Linked DNA regions of Saccharobesus litoralis. The protein of the gene in region 2 interacts with the protein of the main gene of each other region in a pairwise test. Links are inferred from orthologs where the notes say so. Each region holds a gene or a part of one and is shown on either strand. Other genes may lie near its edges.

Evidence for each region.
Region 1: the proteins of recO (region 2) and recR interact in binary tests that used the Escherichia coli proteins (3 or more experiments, as listed by UniProt). The link is inferred for Saccharobesus litoralis from one-to-one orthologs.

The regions. Positions count from the first base shown.
Region 1 is NZ_CP026604.1:4,711,562-4,716,994, forward strand. The notes cover bases 1,274-4,222. They hold recR (recombination mediator RecR), read right to left. Parts: upstream 3,074-4,222; coding sequence 2,474-3,073; downstream 1,274-2,473. Other genes in these bases: C2869_RS17670 (hypothetical protein), read left to right, coding at 1,274-1,482; C2869_RS17675 (SDR family NAD(P)-dependent oxidoreductase), read left to right, coding at 1,647-2,477; tilS (tRNA lysidine(34) synthetase TilS), read right to left, coding at 3,130-4,222. Outside these bases: C2869_RS17665 (response regulator), read left to right, coding at 1-872; more of C2869_RS17670, read left to right, coding at 1,042-1,273; more of tilS, read right to left, coding at 4,223-4,524; accA (acetyl-CoA carboxylase carboxyl transferase subunit alpha), read right to left, coding at 4,619-5,433. UniProt on the Escherichia coli protein: May play a role in DNA repair. It seems to be involved in an RecBC-independent recombinational process of DNA repair. It may act with RecF and RecO.
Region 2 is NZ_CP026604.1:3,278,773-3,289,334, reverse strand. The notes cover bases 1-2,930. They hold recO (DNA repair protein RecO), read right to left. Parts: upstream 1,847-2,930; coding sequence 1,154-1,846; downstream 1-1,153. Other genes in these bases: rnc (ribonuclease III), read right to left, coding at 2,775-2,930; era (GTPase Era), read right to left, coding at 1,880-2,785; pdxJ (pyridoxine 5'-phosphate synthase), read right to left, coding at 357-1,088; acpS (holo-ACP synthase), read right to left, coding at 1-354. Outside these bases: more of rnc, read right to left, coding at 2,931-3,461; lepB (signal peptidase I), read right to left, coding at 3,462-4,388; lepA (translation elongation factor 4), read right to left, coding at 4,472-6,277; C2869_RS11730 (phospholipase A), read right to left, coding at 6,437-7,483; C2869_RS11725 (SoxR reducing system RseC family protein), read right to left, coding at 7,538-7,987; C2869_RS11720 (MucB/RseB C-terminal domain-containing protein), read right to left, coding at 8,034-9,164; C2869_RS11715 (sigma-E factor negative regulatory protein), read right to left, coding at 9,112-9,726; RNA polymerase sigma factor RpoE, read right to left, coding at 9,743-10,321; nadB (L-aspartate oxidase), read left to right, coding at 10,511-10,562. UniProt on the Escherichia coli protein: Involved in DNA repair and RecF pathway recombination.

The DNA.
Region 1 (5,433 bases), 1.4 Mb from region 2 along the record:
AAATGGGTGCAGACGATTTTATCTCGAAAAACACCGAAACCAGCATTCTTAATAAAAAGCTAAAAGCCCTCGTCCGTTATAAACGTATGGTTAGTGCCTTACACCAAGAGGAAGAAAACCTCACCGAGCTTGTTAACACAACTATGCTGCAGGCTTCATTCTACGGCAGTTGCTTGAATTTAATGGCTGACATTCAACTGGCTGACAGTGAAGAGCGAATAGCACAAATTGTCTTTAGTTTTATGCAAAGCCAAGGTTTGAAAACAGCTTTTAGCTTTAGTCATGACGGCCAAACTAACTACTTTGATCAAGTGAATCGACTGTGTAGTCCAATCGAAAAAAAGGTCTTTACCCTGCTAAAAGATAAAGGCCGAATTTATGAATTCAGTAGCCGTTTAGTTCTTAATGACCAACACGTATCATTACTGATTAAGCAAATGCCGGATAGCCAATCTACACAATACGGTTTGTTAATTGACGTTTTGGCGAAACTCGTACCGGCAATTGAAATGCGCTACCGCGCACTGATAAACAACCGGCAACTACAACTTGCCCAACACTCGCTGCAATCAACGGTCTCCAATATTCAAATGGCGGTGCAAGAGATGCAAGAAGAGCGCCAAAAAATAATAGACGATATTGTCATGAAAATAGGTCTTAGTTTTCATGATATGGACTTCTCTGACGATCAAGAGCAGTTTCTTATCAAACTCATCGAAACCAGCGTGATGGAACAAGCCGACAATAACGACAAATTTGTCAGTATTAATCAGCAACTGACACAAACATTGGATTCGATCCACCCTGAAACCTTAACACCACAATTTACTGAAGACGGCGATAGTGGCAGTGGCGATATCGAATTGTTCTAATTCAAGTTTTAGTCTATGCCTTACTCAACCGGCATAGACTATAAAAACGCCACCTTCCTTCTGTCAGCTAAATTCGTTTGGCAACCTTCTAACTAGGTCAAAAAAACCTCAAGCTTCAACAGACTGTACCGATAAATTAATTAATATTAGTTATGGTTAGCGGTACTTCATGGCAGACTCATCAAATTGCAAAACCTATACAAGCAATACAAAAACACTTATTAGCATTGCCATTCTCGCCCTACTCTCTTTGAATGTTAGCGGATGCGGGCAAGCTATTTCACAAGTCATGACACAATCGAATACACCCGTACCCGCCACAACCAAGCAAGAAATAGCTAAGCGTTATCAGCAAAAATTTGTATTTGGTGAATGGCGTTATCAAAGTGTTGAAGATAAACCGGGTGAGCTTAAGGTGTTTATTCAAATTCCTAACAAACTGGATTTACCAGAAGAACAAACCCAACAATATATTCAGTCCGTTATTTGTCCACATAGCAGCGAAGAATCGATTTGGCAAAGCTTAGCCGATGTCCGCTTAACCGTTAGCTTGTATAGTGCGCATAAATCGAACTCCATTAGTGAAACCTGTGTCAATCCTTTAGCTTAAACCGAGTAAAGCTTTAGCCAAAACCAAATTGTAGATTTGGTAAGTTAAGCTACACAACAATGCAATGACCCATTAAAAGAATGTGAGAGCAACAAAAATCCCTGTATTTACAGGGATTTTTTATTTATAAATAGCAAACACAATCCCTACTACAAAAACACCCTATGCAATCCATTTTAATAACCGGCTGCTCTAGTGGAATTGGCGAACATGTCGCCAAGCGCTTGCATCAGCAAGGTTACGACGTACTCGCAACAGCTCGTCAATCACAAGATGTCGAAAAACTAAAACAAGCTGGCTTAAAAGCCTATCAGCTTGATTTGCAAAATGAGCAAAGTGTAGAGCAAGGTTTCATTTGGGCTGTCGAAAATGCGCAAAATAAGCAAATTGATGTTTTGTTTAACAATGGCGCTTATGGTCAAGCCGGTGCGTTAGAAGATATTTCGCGCTATTGGTTAGAGCAACAATTCGCCTGTAATGTTTTTGGCTGGCACCAATTAAGCAACTTATGCATTAAACACATGCGCCAATTCGGCAGTGGTAAAATAATTCATAACTCGTCTGTTCTTGGTATTGTGTCTATGCCGTTTCGCGGCGCTTACAACGCCTCCAAATATGCAATAGAAGGGTTAGCAGATACCCAACGCTTAGAACTCGCTAATACAAATATTCATGTTAGTCTTATCGAGCCGGGGCCTATTCTGAGCCAGTTTCGAGCCAATGCCATGGCACAAATTGAAAAAAGTGTTGATATTGAAAATAGCGTTTATACACAACAGTACCAAGGCATACTAAACAGACTAAAAAAAGAAGGACCGGCAGCACCTTTTACCTTACCACCGGAAGCTGTATATAAACGAGTGGAACGCATACTGAAAAGTAATAAACCTAAACCTAGGTATTACGTAACGTTTCCAACTTACTTATTTGGTTTTTTAAAACGAATATTACCAGCCACTTGGCTAGATAAAATAATCGGTTCAGTTAAAGACTAAAGTGTTTTACGCCCTGAGAAGGCATGACCTAAGGTTTTGCCATCGACCATTTCTAACTCACCGCCAACCGGTACGCCTTGAGCAATACGGCTGACTCTAACATTATGTTGCTGAGCGATTTCAGCAATGTAATGGGCGGTTGCTTCACCTTCAACCGTCGGATTAGTCGCTAAAATAAGCTCTTTTACTTCTGTAGTTGCCATAAGATTCGCTAATCGGTCTAAACCAAGCTCATCGGGTCCAATACCGTCGAGCGGTGACAATAAACCCATCAATACAAAATAGCGACCTTGAAAATGCCCCGTTTGCTCGATAGCAGCAACGTCAGACGGCGTAGCAACCACGCAAATTTCACCATTGAGTTCTCGGCGTGGATTAGCACAAATATCGCACAATTCAGACTGCGTGTAATTACGACAGCTAGTGCAGTGCTGAATACCATCTACAGCTTTGGCGAGTGTTTTAGCGAGCTTTTGCCCACCTAACCTATCACCTTCTAATAAACTAAACGCCATGCGCTGGGCAGACTTTGCCCCAACACCGGGTAAGACTTTAAGTGAACGAATTAAATCTTCAAGTAATGGAGGAAAGGACATGTGACAACAATTAAAAATTTTTGCACATGCTACCACAGGTTAGATAATTTACTATATTAGGCATAGCTAATTTCTATTTGCTGATGGCTAGTATCTCTTGTGTCTAAATGGCTTTGCCATACCCCAACCGCCCCACACACTTGCTTGTCTTGTACAACAAAACATATGTTACTGCGCTGCCAAGGAGGGATAGCGTACTCATGCATTAATTTTTTAACTTGGCGCGAACCTTGACGACCTTGAGGTTGACAGCGAACAGAGCCTGCCAAGCGATTCGTTATCTTAACTTCATGGCTATTAACAATATTAATTGTAAAGCTTGCCGAAACACCATCAACCACTTGCAAGAAAACCTTATTTTTCACGTCTTGTGTTGATAAAACTAAGTTAATTTCTGGCAACGCGGCTACCTTAGCTATTTGACTATTGGCAATCAAAAATAATGTATGTCGATAGACACGAAGCTGTACTTGGCTCAGTTTAATATGGGTATCGGCATTGGCTTCCTGCACAAACAACTGCTGTTGAATTAATTGCATTTGTTGCTGGCTTGGCGCATCAACACCATGGCTTGCCAACCAGCAACGTAACAAGGCGCGTTGTTTGGCCGGTGATAGTTCTTTAAATGCGTTAAGCGAGAGCTTATCAATCGCATGGCCGGGTAATTGCTCCAGTAATACTTTTAGCGAGTCAGCCATACCAAGCTCGCAAGGCAAAGCCTCACATTTCGCACCTTGCAACAGCTCTTCAGCAAGTTCAGTGACCAAGTCATTATATTCCGCCGCTAGCTCAGCACTTCGATTCACACATTGACTAAAGCCTGACCAACGCGTTTCCAACATAGGTAAAATTTGATTACGCAAAAAATTGCGATCAAATTGATTGTCAGCATTACTTTCGTCTTCGACCCAAGTCAAATGATGGGATTGAGCATACTGCACCAACTGTTGCCGTCGAACATGGAGTAAAGGTCTAACTAATTTAATGCTTGAGGTTAATTGTCGTTCTGCTCGCATCGCAGCAAGACCTTTAGGACCACTACCGCGTTTTAAACGAATAAAAAACGTTTCAACTTGATCATCCATGTGTTGCCCGGTTAATAACAAAGCTGGACTATTCGTTTGCTGCATAATCAACTGCTGCATAAGCTGATATCTAGCCTCTCGAGCTTGAGCTTCTAAGCTAGTTCGAGTTTTAGTTGTTATGCTTGCTTTAGCCGTTAACAAGGTTACGTTCAGCCGTTCGCACATTAATTGACAATGGTGTTGCCACTGCTCAGCATTTTTCGACAAACCATGATTAATATGGATCGCGTATAACGGCTGATCGGCTTGACGCGCCATCGCAGCCATATGCAACAGCACACTGGAGTCCAGCCCACCACTTAACGCAATAAAAATAGGACATGGTTGATTTAAGTAATATTGTACTTGGGTATTAAGCTTAGGCATTAGCAATTGGTTAAAACGTTAGCAAAGACATAAATAAAGCTAAAAAAAATGCCGCAAAAGCGGCATCTTAAACAAACGAAATTACGCTATTCGATTAACAATAACCGAATGACATCAAACGTTGATAACGTTCTTCCAATAATGTCTCGACTGGTTTAGCTTTTAGCTCAGCTAATTGCTGCGAAATAGTCTGCTTAATATTGTGCGCCATAAAATCAAAATCACGATGCGCGCCGCCTAACGGCTCGTCAATAATATCGTTGATCAGATCCAGTTCTTTTAATCGTTGCGCTGTGATCCCCATGGCTTCAGCCGCCAAAGAGGCTTTTTCAGCACTCTTCCACAAAATTGATGCACAACCTTCAGGAGAGATAACAGAATAGGTGCTGTATTTAAGCATGTTAACGCGATCACCAACACCAATGGCTAGTGCACCACCAGAACCACCTTCACCAATAACCGTACAAATAATAGGCACATTTAAAGCTGCCATTACTTTCAAGTTTTTAGCGATAGCTTCGCTTTGTCCACGTTCTTCAGCACCAACACCTGGGTACGCACCTGGCGTGTCAATGAAGGTAATGATTGGCATTTTAAAACGCTCAGCCATTTCCATTAAACGCAATGCTTTGCGATAACCTTCTGGACGCGGCATACCGAAGTTACGACGAATTTTCTCTGCTGTATCTCGGCCTTTTTGCTGACCGATCACAACAACCGGTTCGCCGTTAAAACGAGCAATACCACCAATAATTGCCGGATCATCAGCAAAAGCACGATCACCTGCCAGTTCATCGAACTCGGTAAACATTAAATCGATATAATCTTGGGTATAAGGACGCTTAGGGTGGCGGGCAATTTGTGCGATCTGCCAAGCGCCTAAATCAGAGAAGATTTTTTCTGTCAGCT
Region 2 (10,562 bases):
CACCGTATAATGCTTCTCATCACTAAGAGACAACAGCCAACTAACAGCAGATTGACTCCTAGCTTGCGCAATTTGGGCCGCTTGGCCTGACACCGTTAAAATAGGCGCACCGAGTTCATTATTGTGAATTTCAAAATCATGAAACGTTACTCCTTGAGCGATCCCTGTTCCTAACGCTTTGCTTGCGGCTTCTTTCGCAGCAAAGCGTTTAGCAAGAAATCGGTGTGGTTGGGCATGTTGCTGATACTGCACTAACTCATTGCTAGTTAATACGCGCTTAGCAAGGCGCTCTGATTGTTTGTTATCAAAGCGGGCGATTTCAGCTATATCCGTTCCCAAACCGATTATCGGCATGCTTAGCTTCTCGCTTCCAACATTAAACGTTTCATGTCAGCCACTGCATTGGCTAGGCCATCAATTGCTGCTCTAGCAATAATAGCGTGGCCAATGTTCAGCTCGATGATCTCAGGCATAGCGGCAATAGGTTTAACATTGTGATAATGCAATCCGTGGCCTGCGTTAACTTTTAAACCAATCGAATGAGCATATTGCACGCCTTGGCGAATACGCTCTAGCTCTTGTTCAGCTTCGGTTTCTGTTGTTGCGTCAGCGTAACAGCCCGTGTGGATCTCAATATAAGGTGCACCCGATGCTTTTGCTGCATCAATTTGCGCTTTATCTGCATCAATAAATAACGACACTTGCGTGCCAACGGCTTCTAAGCGTTGAACCGCAGCCGTGATTTTATCTAGCTGCCCTGCCACTTCTAACCCCCCCTCTGTGGTTAACTCTTCACGCTTTTCTGGCACTAAACAACAAAACGCCGGCTTAATATTTTCAGCAATAGCTAGCATTTCTTCCGTTACTGCCATTTCTAAATTCATGCGTGTTGCTAGCGTATCTTTAAGCAAATTAACATCGCGATCTTTAATATGGCGTCGATCTTCACGTAAATGAACCGTGATACCATCAGCTCCGGCATGCTCAGCTACCGCAGCAGCATGAACGGGATCGGGGTAATGGGTGCCACGGGCATTACGAATGGTAGCAATATGATCAATATTAACGCCGAGTAAAATGTCTTTCATGACTACAATAATAAGGAATTAATTTTAGATGGCGGCAGTATAAGCAATTGGTCAGTCGGGTGCGACTACTTTGTTTGAGCAAAAAATTTTCGGCTATTAAGCGGCTGACCTTTCAGATGAAATTGAATGAGCTCGCGCATTAAACGTTTAGCCAATTGTGGAGCATATTCTACCTGCCAATCTTGTTGCTGAATTGCATTTAACACTTTGCCTGAATATTGACTTTTCCGCCTGTCCCAGCCAAGCAGTGTGCCTAATTCAGGATCAACATGGTACAGACAACTATCTTCTATCTGCTCACCGGTTTCCGTGACACAAGTTAAATCCGGCCAGACACCCATTTCATCCAGCAACGTCATCTCAAATTGGCGTAATGGCTGTTCTAACGAGCCATCACTGACTATCGCCTTGAGAGTATTTTGATACTGCTGAAAAAAGTATTCGCTATCAGTTGTCCGTTTTAATAGTTTGACGATCAGCTCATTAACATAATAAGCGCTATATAAACGGTTACCCTGCAAAGCTAGGGTATCGCCGACACTATCCAACTTTTCAATAAAAAATAACTCGCCGTGGCCTGCTTTTAATCTGAGTGTAAGTGGGGTAAAAACTTGAAAAGGATTAGTGAATTTATGTTTATGCGCTAATACCGCAACACGACCATCTTGCTCGGTCAATAGATCACATATCAGGCTGGAATCACGATAAGGTTTAGCGTGTAACACATATGCAGTTTGAAACTCTGTTGGCTGCGTCATGTGTTACACCTAAGCAATAGTAATAGATAAAAATCAGTAATCTGAGCCGTAACCTAGGCTACGTAGAGCACGCTCGTCATCAGCCCAGCCCGATTTCACTTTAACCCAAAGCTCTAAATGCACTTTATTGTCTATCAAATATTCAATATCTTTACGCGCATCTCGGCCTATGGTTTTTAAGCGCTCGCCTTTTTTACCAATAATAATGGCTTTTTGACCACTGCGCTCTACTAGTAATAAGCCGTTAATGTAACAAACACCGTTGTCGCCAAACTCAAAGCGCTCTATTTCAACTGTCACATCGTAAGGTAACTCTTCACCTGTATTACGGATCAGTTTTTCACGAATAATTTCACTAACCATAAAACGGGTACTGCGATCAGTAAAATATTCTTCAGGGAAAAAGAACTCACAAGGTTTTAAACGCTCACGCACTAAATCAACAACCCGCTGAGCATGGTCAGTTTGGCTGGCTGAAATTGGTAAAATAGCGGCAAAATCATGCTTGGTCGCCAATTCCTGCAAATGAGGTAATAACTCTTCTTTCTCTTTTAATAAATCAACTTTGTTGATAACCAGCACGCAAGGCAATCCGGATTTTTTGATTTTTTGCAAAACCATATCATCGTCCGGCTCCCAACGGTTACCTTCAACTAAAAATAGCACTAACTCGACTTCATCTAATGAACTGCTAGCCGCTCGGTTCATTAAACGATTGATGGCGCGTTTTTCTTCAGAATGCAGGCCAGGTGTATCGACAAACACCATCTGATAATTATCTTCAGTATGAATACCTAACACGCGATGGCGTGTTGTTTGTGGTTTACGTGAAGTGATACTGACCTTTTGACCAATAATCTGATTTAATAATGTCGATTTACCAACATTAGGCCGGCCGACTATTGCTACTATTCCGGCATATTGCGTATCATTTGTCATTTAACAATTTGTCCAAAGCTTTTTTAGCTGCGTTTTGTTCAGCCTTGCGTCGACTGGTTCCTGTCCCAACAAATTGCATCTCTAACGCAGTCACATCACAGGTTACGGTAAAGGTTTGATTGTGTTCTTTACCGCTAATGTTATCTACTGAATACTCAGGCAGCGCATGTTTTCTATGCTGTAACCATTCTTGTAAACGGGTTTTACTGTCTTTTTGCGCTTGACCTGGCTCTATTGCATCTAAATGCTGCTCATACCAGTTTAGGATAATCTGCTGGGTATTTTCGAGATTTGAATCAAGATAAATCGCGCCAATTACCGCTTCTACAGCATCTTCCAATGTCGACGAGCGACGATGGCCACCAGACTTTAACTCGCCAGGGCCTAACAATAAATATTCACCTATCGAGAAGTGATTAGCCATTTTAGTTAGGGTTTCGCCGCGCACTAATGTAGAACGCATGCGCGACAGGTCGCCTTCTGCACAAGAAGGAAACTTATGATACAAAGCATCAGCGATGACAAAACTCAGTATAGAATCACCTAAGTATTCCAAACGTTCATTATGCAAGCCTTTTGCGCTACGGTGGGTTAAAGCCTGAACCAACAAATCAATATTATTAAACTGATAACCTAATATTTTTTGCAGTGGTTTATAGTTTTTTACGACTGGCATTTATTCGATCCCACCAATCCGTTCAAACCGTACGCCTGTTGGGATAAATTGCGGCAGCGCACTATCGGCTTCTCGCTCAAATTCAAAGCTCATCCAGATAGCAACCGCTTCACCGACGAGGTTTTCCCGTGGGACAAAACCCCAAAAACGACTATCTTGCGAATTATCGCGATTGTCACCCATCACAAAATAACTATCTTCCGGCACCACCCATTCATCGCGCTGCGTCGATGCTTGCTCAAAATAAGCATTAACAAAATCAGGCTGCATAGGGCTAATTAAAATATTGTGTTGTTTTTCACCTAATAAATCTTCATGTAATTCTTGTAAGCGATAAGAGCCTTTAGCAAAAACCTGCTCGCTTTCAACTGGCTCCATCGCCACTTGTTGATAGTTTTTAGAACAAGCTTGGCCTTCTTGACATTTAGGTAAAATATATAAATTTTTATTGCGATAAATCACGCGGTCACCCGGCAAACCAATCACTCGCTTAATGTAGTCAATAGTCGGGTTATCAGGGTATTTAAAAACGGCAATATCACCACGCTGCGGGCCTTCAAATTCCACTAAATTTGATGAGTCCAACGGGTTTTTTAAACCATAGCTAAACTTCTCAACTAAAATGAAATCGCCAACTAACAATGTCGGCATCATTGAGCCTGACGGTATTTGAAAAGGCTCGTATAAAAATGAGCGCAATACAAAAACAAACGCAACGACAGGAAAAATTTCAATGGCAAATTCTGACGCACCATTTTGTTTATTAAATTTGGCAACCGCTTCTTGCGGTAATTCTCCGCCCGCTTGGGCTTCAGCATCTGCAATTGCCAGCTTGCGCTTTGGTGCCCAAACAAATTTATCTAACGCCCAAACTACCCCTGTCACCAAAGTGGCAAAAAATAGGAAAATTGAAAAATATCCAGCCATTTAAACAGCTTCCATTATTTTGTAATAAGTGTGTACGCTAGCACAACTGCATCGCTGGCTAGCCTTGCTTTCGATAAAACGTATTATTTAGAGCCTGAACCGACTTTCAGTACAGCTAAAAACGCATCCTGTGGTACTTCAACGTTACCCAGCTGCTTCATACGTTTTTTACCTTCTTTCTGCTTTTGCAGTAGTTTTTTCTTACGACTCACGTCACCACCGTAACATTTGGCAATAACGTTTTTACGTAACTGCTTAACAGTTGTTCGGGCAATAACATGGGTACCAATTACAGCTTGAATAGCAATATCAAACATTTGACGAGGAATAAGTGTACGTAGGGCTTCTGCTAATTCGCGGCCACGTGATTGTGAATTTTCTCTGTGGGTAATAATGGCTAACGCGTCAACGCGATCACCATTGATCAAAATATCTACCCGCACCATGTCGGCTGGTTCAAACTTCTTAAAGTTATAATCTAGCGACGCATAACCACGGCTAGTTGATTTCAATTTATCAAAGAAATCCAAAACAACTTCTGCCATCGGAATTTCATAAGTCACCGCCACTTGATTACCGTGGTAACTCATTTTGGTTTGCATACCGCGTTTTTCAACACACAAAGTAATGACATTACCTAGGTATTCTTGTGGCACGAGAATATTGGCTTCAACGATGGGTTCGTATATTTGTTCAATATCATTAACTGGCGGTAAAGCCGATGGGTTATCAACCAATAGTTCTTCTTGCTTGGTAGTTAATACTTTATAAACCACGGTCGGTGCTGTAGTGATCAAGTCCAGATCATATTCACGCTCTAAGCGTTCTTGAATGATCTCCATGTGTAGCATACCCAAGAAACCACAACGGAAACCAAAGCCAAGAGCGGTTGATGATTCTGGTTCATAGAACAAAGACGCATCATTCAAGCTTAACTTAGTTAATGCATCACGAAAATCTTCGTAATCGTCACTAGAAACAGGGAAAATACCGGCATAAACCTGTGGTTTGACTTTTTTAAAGCCGGGTAATTGCTGTTCAGCAGGCGCGCTTGCTAAAGTAATGGTGTCCCCGACTGGTGCGCCTAAGATCTCTTTAATACCGGCAATGATATAACCCACTTCACCGGCTTTTAATACATTGGTATCCGTTTGTTTAGGAGTAAAGATCCCGACTTTGTCGACAACATGGACTTGTCCAGTCGACATCACCTTCATCTTATCACCTTTGCGGATCTCGCCATGCTTGATACGCACTAAAGACACAACGCCTTGATAGTTATCAAACCAAGAGTCAATAATTAACGCTTGTAACTTGTCGTCACGATCGCCTTCAGGGCAAGGGATTTTTCTAACAATGGCTTCTAATACATCTTCAATACCAATACCAGTTTTGGCTGAACACTGCACAGCATCTGTCGCATCAATACCGACAATATCTTCAATTTCTTCTGCTACGCGATCAGGATCGGCTTGTGGTAAGTCAATCTTGTTTAAGATAGGTTCTACTTCTAAATCCATTTCAATCGCGGTGTAACAATTTGCCAAGGTTTGCGCTTCAACACCTTGCGCCGCATCGACAACCAATAATGCGCCTTCACAAGCCGCTAATGAGCGTGATACTTCATAGCTAAAATCAACATGGCCAGGCGTATCGATAAAGTTAAGCTGATATGTTTCACCGTCTTTCGCTTGATAATTAAGCGTAACACTTTGCGCTTTTATGGTAATGCCGCGCTCGCGCTCTAACTCCATCGAGTCAAGTACTTGCGCTTCCATCTCACGATCAGAAAGACCACCGCAGTGCTGAATAAGGCGATCCGACAGAGTCGACTTACCATGGTCGATATGGGCGATGATCGAAAAGTTGCGAATATGTTCGTGTTTCATAAAAGGCAAATACCACTAAAAAAGACTGTCTAACAATATAAGGGCGCCGATTTTACCGGAATATCTGGCGTGAAGCGAATTTTTGCGTATGCTAAATTTAGATGGGAAACACGTAAAGCGACTAGCTACGCATATATTCACTAAATATAAAATGTTGAGCTAGAGTAAGTTATTAAGCGCGATGCCGATACCAAATCGCGTTTGCTGATGATCGTAATCAATTAAACTATCACCATAGCCATTAAATAATTGCGCATATCCGCGCAGCTTACCGAACAAAGGGAAAGTAAAGCCAAGCTCAATCGCTCCCTTTCCTGTCGCAAAATTTAAACGTTGAACAGCACTTATTTCATAATGAGTCCAACTATAGGCTCCACTTAATTCATAATGTCCAAAGTAATCCGCAATATCTGGGTTATCATCACCACTGGGGTCTAACGGGTACTGTTTGGCACTTTCTTCTATGCGCCACCAAGGCCGAAAAGACAAAGCAAAATTTTGCTTTTCATACAATAAATTCAAGTAAACGCGGTTCCAGCTACGCGATATACCATTAATTTGACCATTGGATTGATGCTCAATACCAACAGCCAAAGCGGTATTGCCGCCAGCAAATCGCCAGTTTAGCGGCATTAGGTAAAAAATTTCTGGGCGGTAATTGGTTTCACGAAAAGGTTTCGAAATCTCGCTAGCATACACCTGCCACCAAGATTGAATAGTAAACGCAAAATATAAGCCGTCATACTCGGTCAATAAATCAGCGTAGTTAAGTGGTACTTTTAAACTCAGCTGAAATTTAGATTCAATATTTTTAAAGTTTTCGGCAAACGCATTATCCAATATTTGGTAGGGTTCCCGGTTGACGGACGACGTATAATAAACAGGTAAAATATAATTGGTAAGATGGGGCGTCAGCACATAAGGGCTAAATTGCGTACCGCTTTCGTGGATCAAACGTCTTGATAAAGCACCAGGATTAAAATCTTCAACAAGATCGGCTTCGTTTACAACTTTACCAGCAAGCGCTTTTTTATTTTTAGCAATAAGCGAACTTTCTCGTTTACAAATTTTATCCAGCGCAACAATATCAATCACTTTAGGTTGATTGGCAATTCGGTCAGTTAAACAGCGCTTATATTCTGTAAACTCATTTGCCCAACTGAAATTAACGAAAAAGAAACCTAAAATAACCCAGTTGAATTTCACAACCTTCCTCTACATGCATGTAATTATCACTAGGATACTATGACAGTGTTCAAGTTAAGGTTCAATGCAAGTGAAAATGGAAGTATTAGGCTGTTCAACCACTTGCGGATAAGGATTAAATTTTTTGCTAATTCCCTTAGCCATAAATAATCCCAAAGCGAGGCCTATAAAACCGGCGACAATACTGGCTAACTCATTTTGCAAAAGCCACTCAATGGCTAACATGAGCAAAATCATCATAATTAATGGCAAGCCATATAACACAAAAGCCCCTGCCAGCATATTTTGTTCACTCACTTGCAAAACCACTTGCTGCTTGGGCGCTAATGTATGACTACACAGCGCTTTGACGCGATTACTTTTTGGGGTCAATGATTTAGCAATAACACCTGTGCCGCACTCACTATTATGCTGACAAGCATTACAACTGGTTTTAATTTGCGTTTCGACCCAAATAGTGTGCTTATCTATACGCTCAATAAATGTGGCATTTTCGTACAACATAAAATCATTTTCTCCTATGTCACTCTGACTAACAGCCTAGCATGTATTAACGTTGAGTAATCGACTGCGCTAGCTTTTTCGCAGTCACCATAGGAATTGCCCCAATCACTGTCACTTCAAACTGGCCAACCACTTCAGTAATATAGGTTTCAGCCCCAGAACTTAAATAAGTACTATGACCATTTGCATCCGTAACCTGACCTAAATCACGAATATAAACCGAAAACCAAACAAGACCGTCAGATAACATCACATAATCAACCCATTCTCGGTCGCCCATTAATCGGTGACGATTTAATTTAGTAGGAACAAACCCTCTCGGCACCCAACGCAATTGCCAGTCGAAGTCACTAATATTCTGCTGAACTTGCACTAAATTTTGAGTGGGCAATTCCATGGCAGCTAATTCATTGATCACAGGATCAACATCCTGTGACACCACAAAGCTAGTCACTTGAACTTGGCGCAGAACTTCACCTTTACTGCTAACAATAGCCATTTTAAGCGGTAGGGCACTCTCTTCGTGTAACCATATCCAAGTTGAATAACGTGTGTTATCACGGGCAACTATCCTTATTAATTGCGCTTTAAATCCCGCCACCCGACTTTTTCCAACACTCGTAAATTCGTAGTTTGCGCCAACCTGTTGTAAATCGGTGCGTAAAATATCCGGCAACGGACTGTGTGACAGGCTGGCTTTAACACTGTATGGCTGCTGACCGAAACCTAAATAGGTGATCATATCTCCCATACGTACGATTTGTTTAGTCGGCCCATTGAGCGAGGTTAATAACTCTAATTCTCGATATGACATTGACACAGGTAAATCTTGCGCTTCGCTATTAGTGGGTAATTGCTCTGTTGCATGGCTATCAACACGGCTATCAACACTACTATCAAGATTAGATAAGTGCTCGACACCATGTAACCAGTGCCAAGGGTGCACTTTGTTATCTTCAACCACAACTAGCGAAATATCGTAATTTAGCTGCTGAATCGCGACCTGCATCCGTTTAAGCCAATCATATGCAGAACCTGACGGTTCTTGACCAGTAACAGAAAAGCTAATTAGTAAGAGAAAGGAGCAAAGTGGCCTAAAATAGCCACTTGCTAGAGATATCAAGCTATTGAACAGATTGTGCGGATGGGTTTTGCTGTGGCTGTTCAGAAACTGCATGCTGTCGATTCTTTAATTGACGAGAGTGATCAAGTAGGTAAGAGTTTACACGACGTTGTTGCTCTTGTATGCCCACTGGATTGATAACAGTACGCGAGCTTTCTGCACTAACAGGATCTAAGCTAGTTGCCAACGGCATGGTATGCAACACTGGCTCAAAACCAGCTTCTTGCGTTTCTACCTGCTCAGCTTGAAAACCCACCACTAAAGCAGCGGCAAACGAGGCCGCAATACCATATTGCGCAACAGGTTTAAAAAATGAAATCACTTTTGCTTTTGTGGAAGGCTGAACTTGATGTGAAGTCTGCTCAGACACAGCGGCCGCAAACGCCGCATTCGGTGCCAAGACAACAGGCTCTTTTTCGATTGCATTTGCAATCGAGTCGGCCAAATCAAGATGAATATGTTCTGGCGCTTCATTGCGCAAAACATCACCTATCAAGTTATAACGACCAAACGCGCCTTCTAACTCTTTATCTTGCTTGAGACTATCAATGACTTGGGCTGTCTCCGGCTGACCATCAACAAAGGCAGACACGTTTTGTTTAACTTTTTGACTCATATAAATCAACTCGTAATTAGCGTTGTAAAATTGGTTTCAGGTTTTTGTCGATAACTTCTCGAGCGCGAAAAATACGTGAACGCACAGTGCCCACAGGGCAATCCATGATTTCAGCAATTTCTTCGTAACTCATGCCGTCTATTTCGCGTAATGTGATGGCATTTTTTAAATCATCCGGCAATGTATCAATGGTGCTAAACACCACCTGTTTGATTTCATCTGTTAACAACAAGTTTTCTGGCGTTGCAGATTCTCGCAGCCCAGTTGCTGAATCAATAAACTCAGCTTCTTCAACCTCAATATCACTCGACGCTACTTTTTTAGCAGTAGACGTTAAGTAGTTTTTTGCACAATTCACAGCGATCCGATACAGCCAAGTATAAAAAGCACTTTCACCACGAAAGCTTGGAATTGCACGATAAGCTTTAATAAAAGCTTCTTGAGCTATGTCAGCTACGTCGCCTTGTTGACGAACATATCGCGAAATCAGGTTAATCACTTTATGTTGATACTTTTGCACCAACAAATTGAATGCCTGTTTATCGCCGCGCTGAACACGCTCAACGATTTGTTGATCTGTATATCCGACACTCATAACCGAGTCGGTACTCCCATAAAAGTGTGATTGAACTCAGCAGTTTTTACTGCTCATTTGCTAATAGTAGACTGAGCCTACTTAAAAAAGTTCTCAAAATCTGCAGAAAGTGCGAAAATAGTTGCAATCAAAACGTAACAAAAGGCCGTGTTTGCTTAATAATCAAAGGCTTAGCGGTTACTCATGCAGATGGAAAAAATTGAACATCAGTGCCAAGTATTGGTGATTGGCGCCGGAGCAG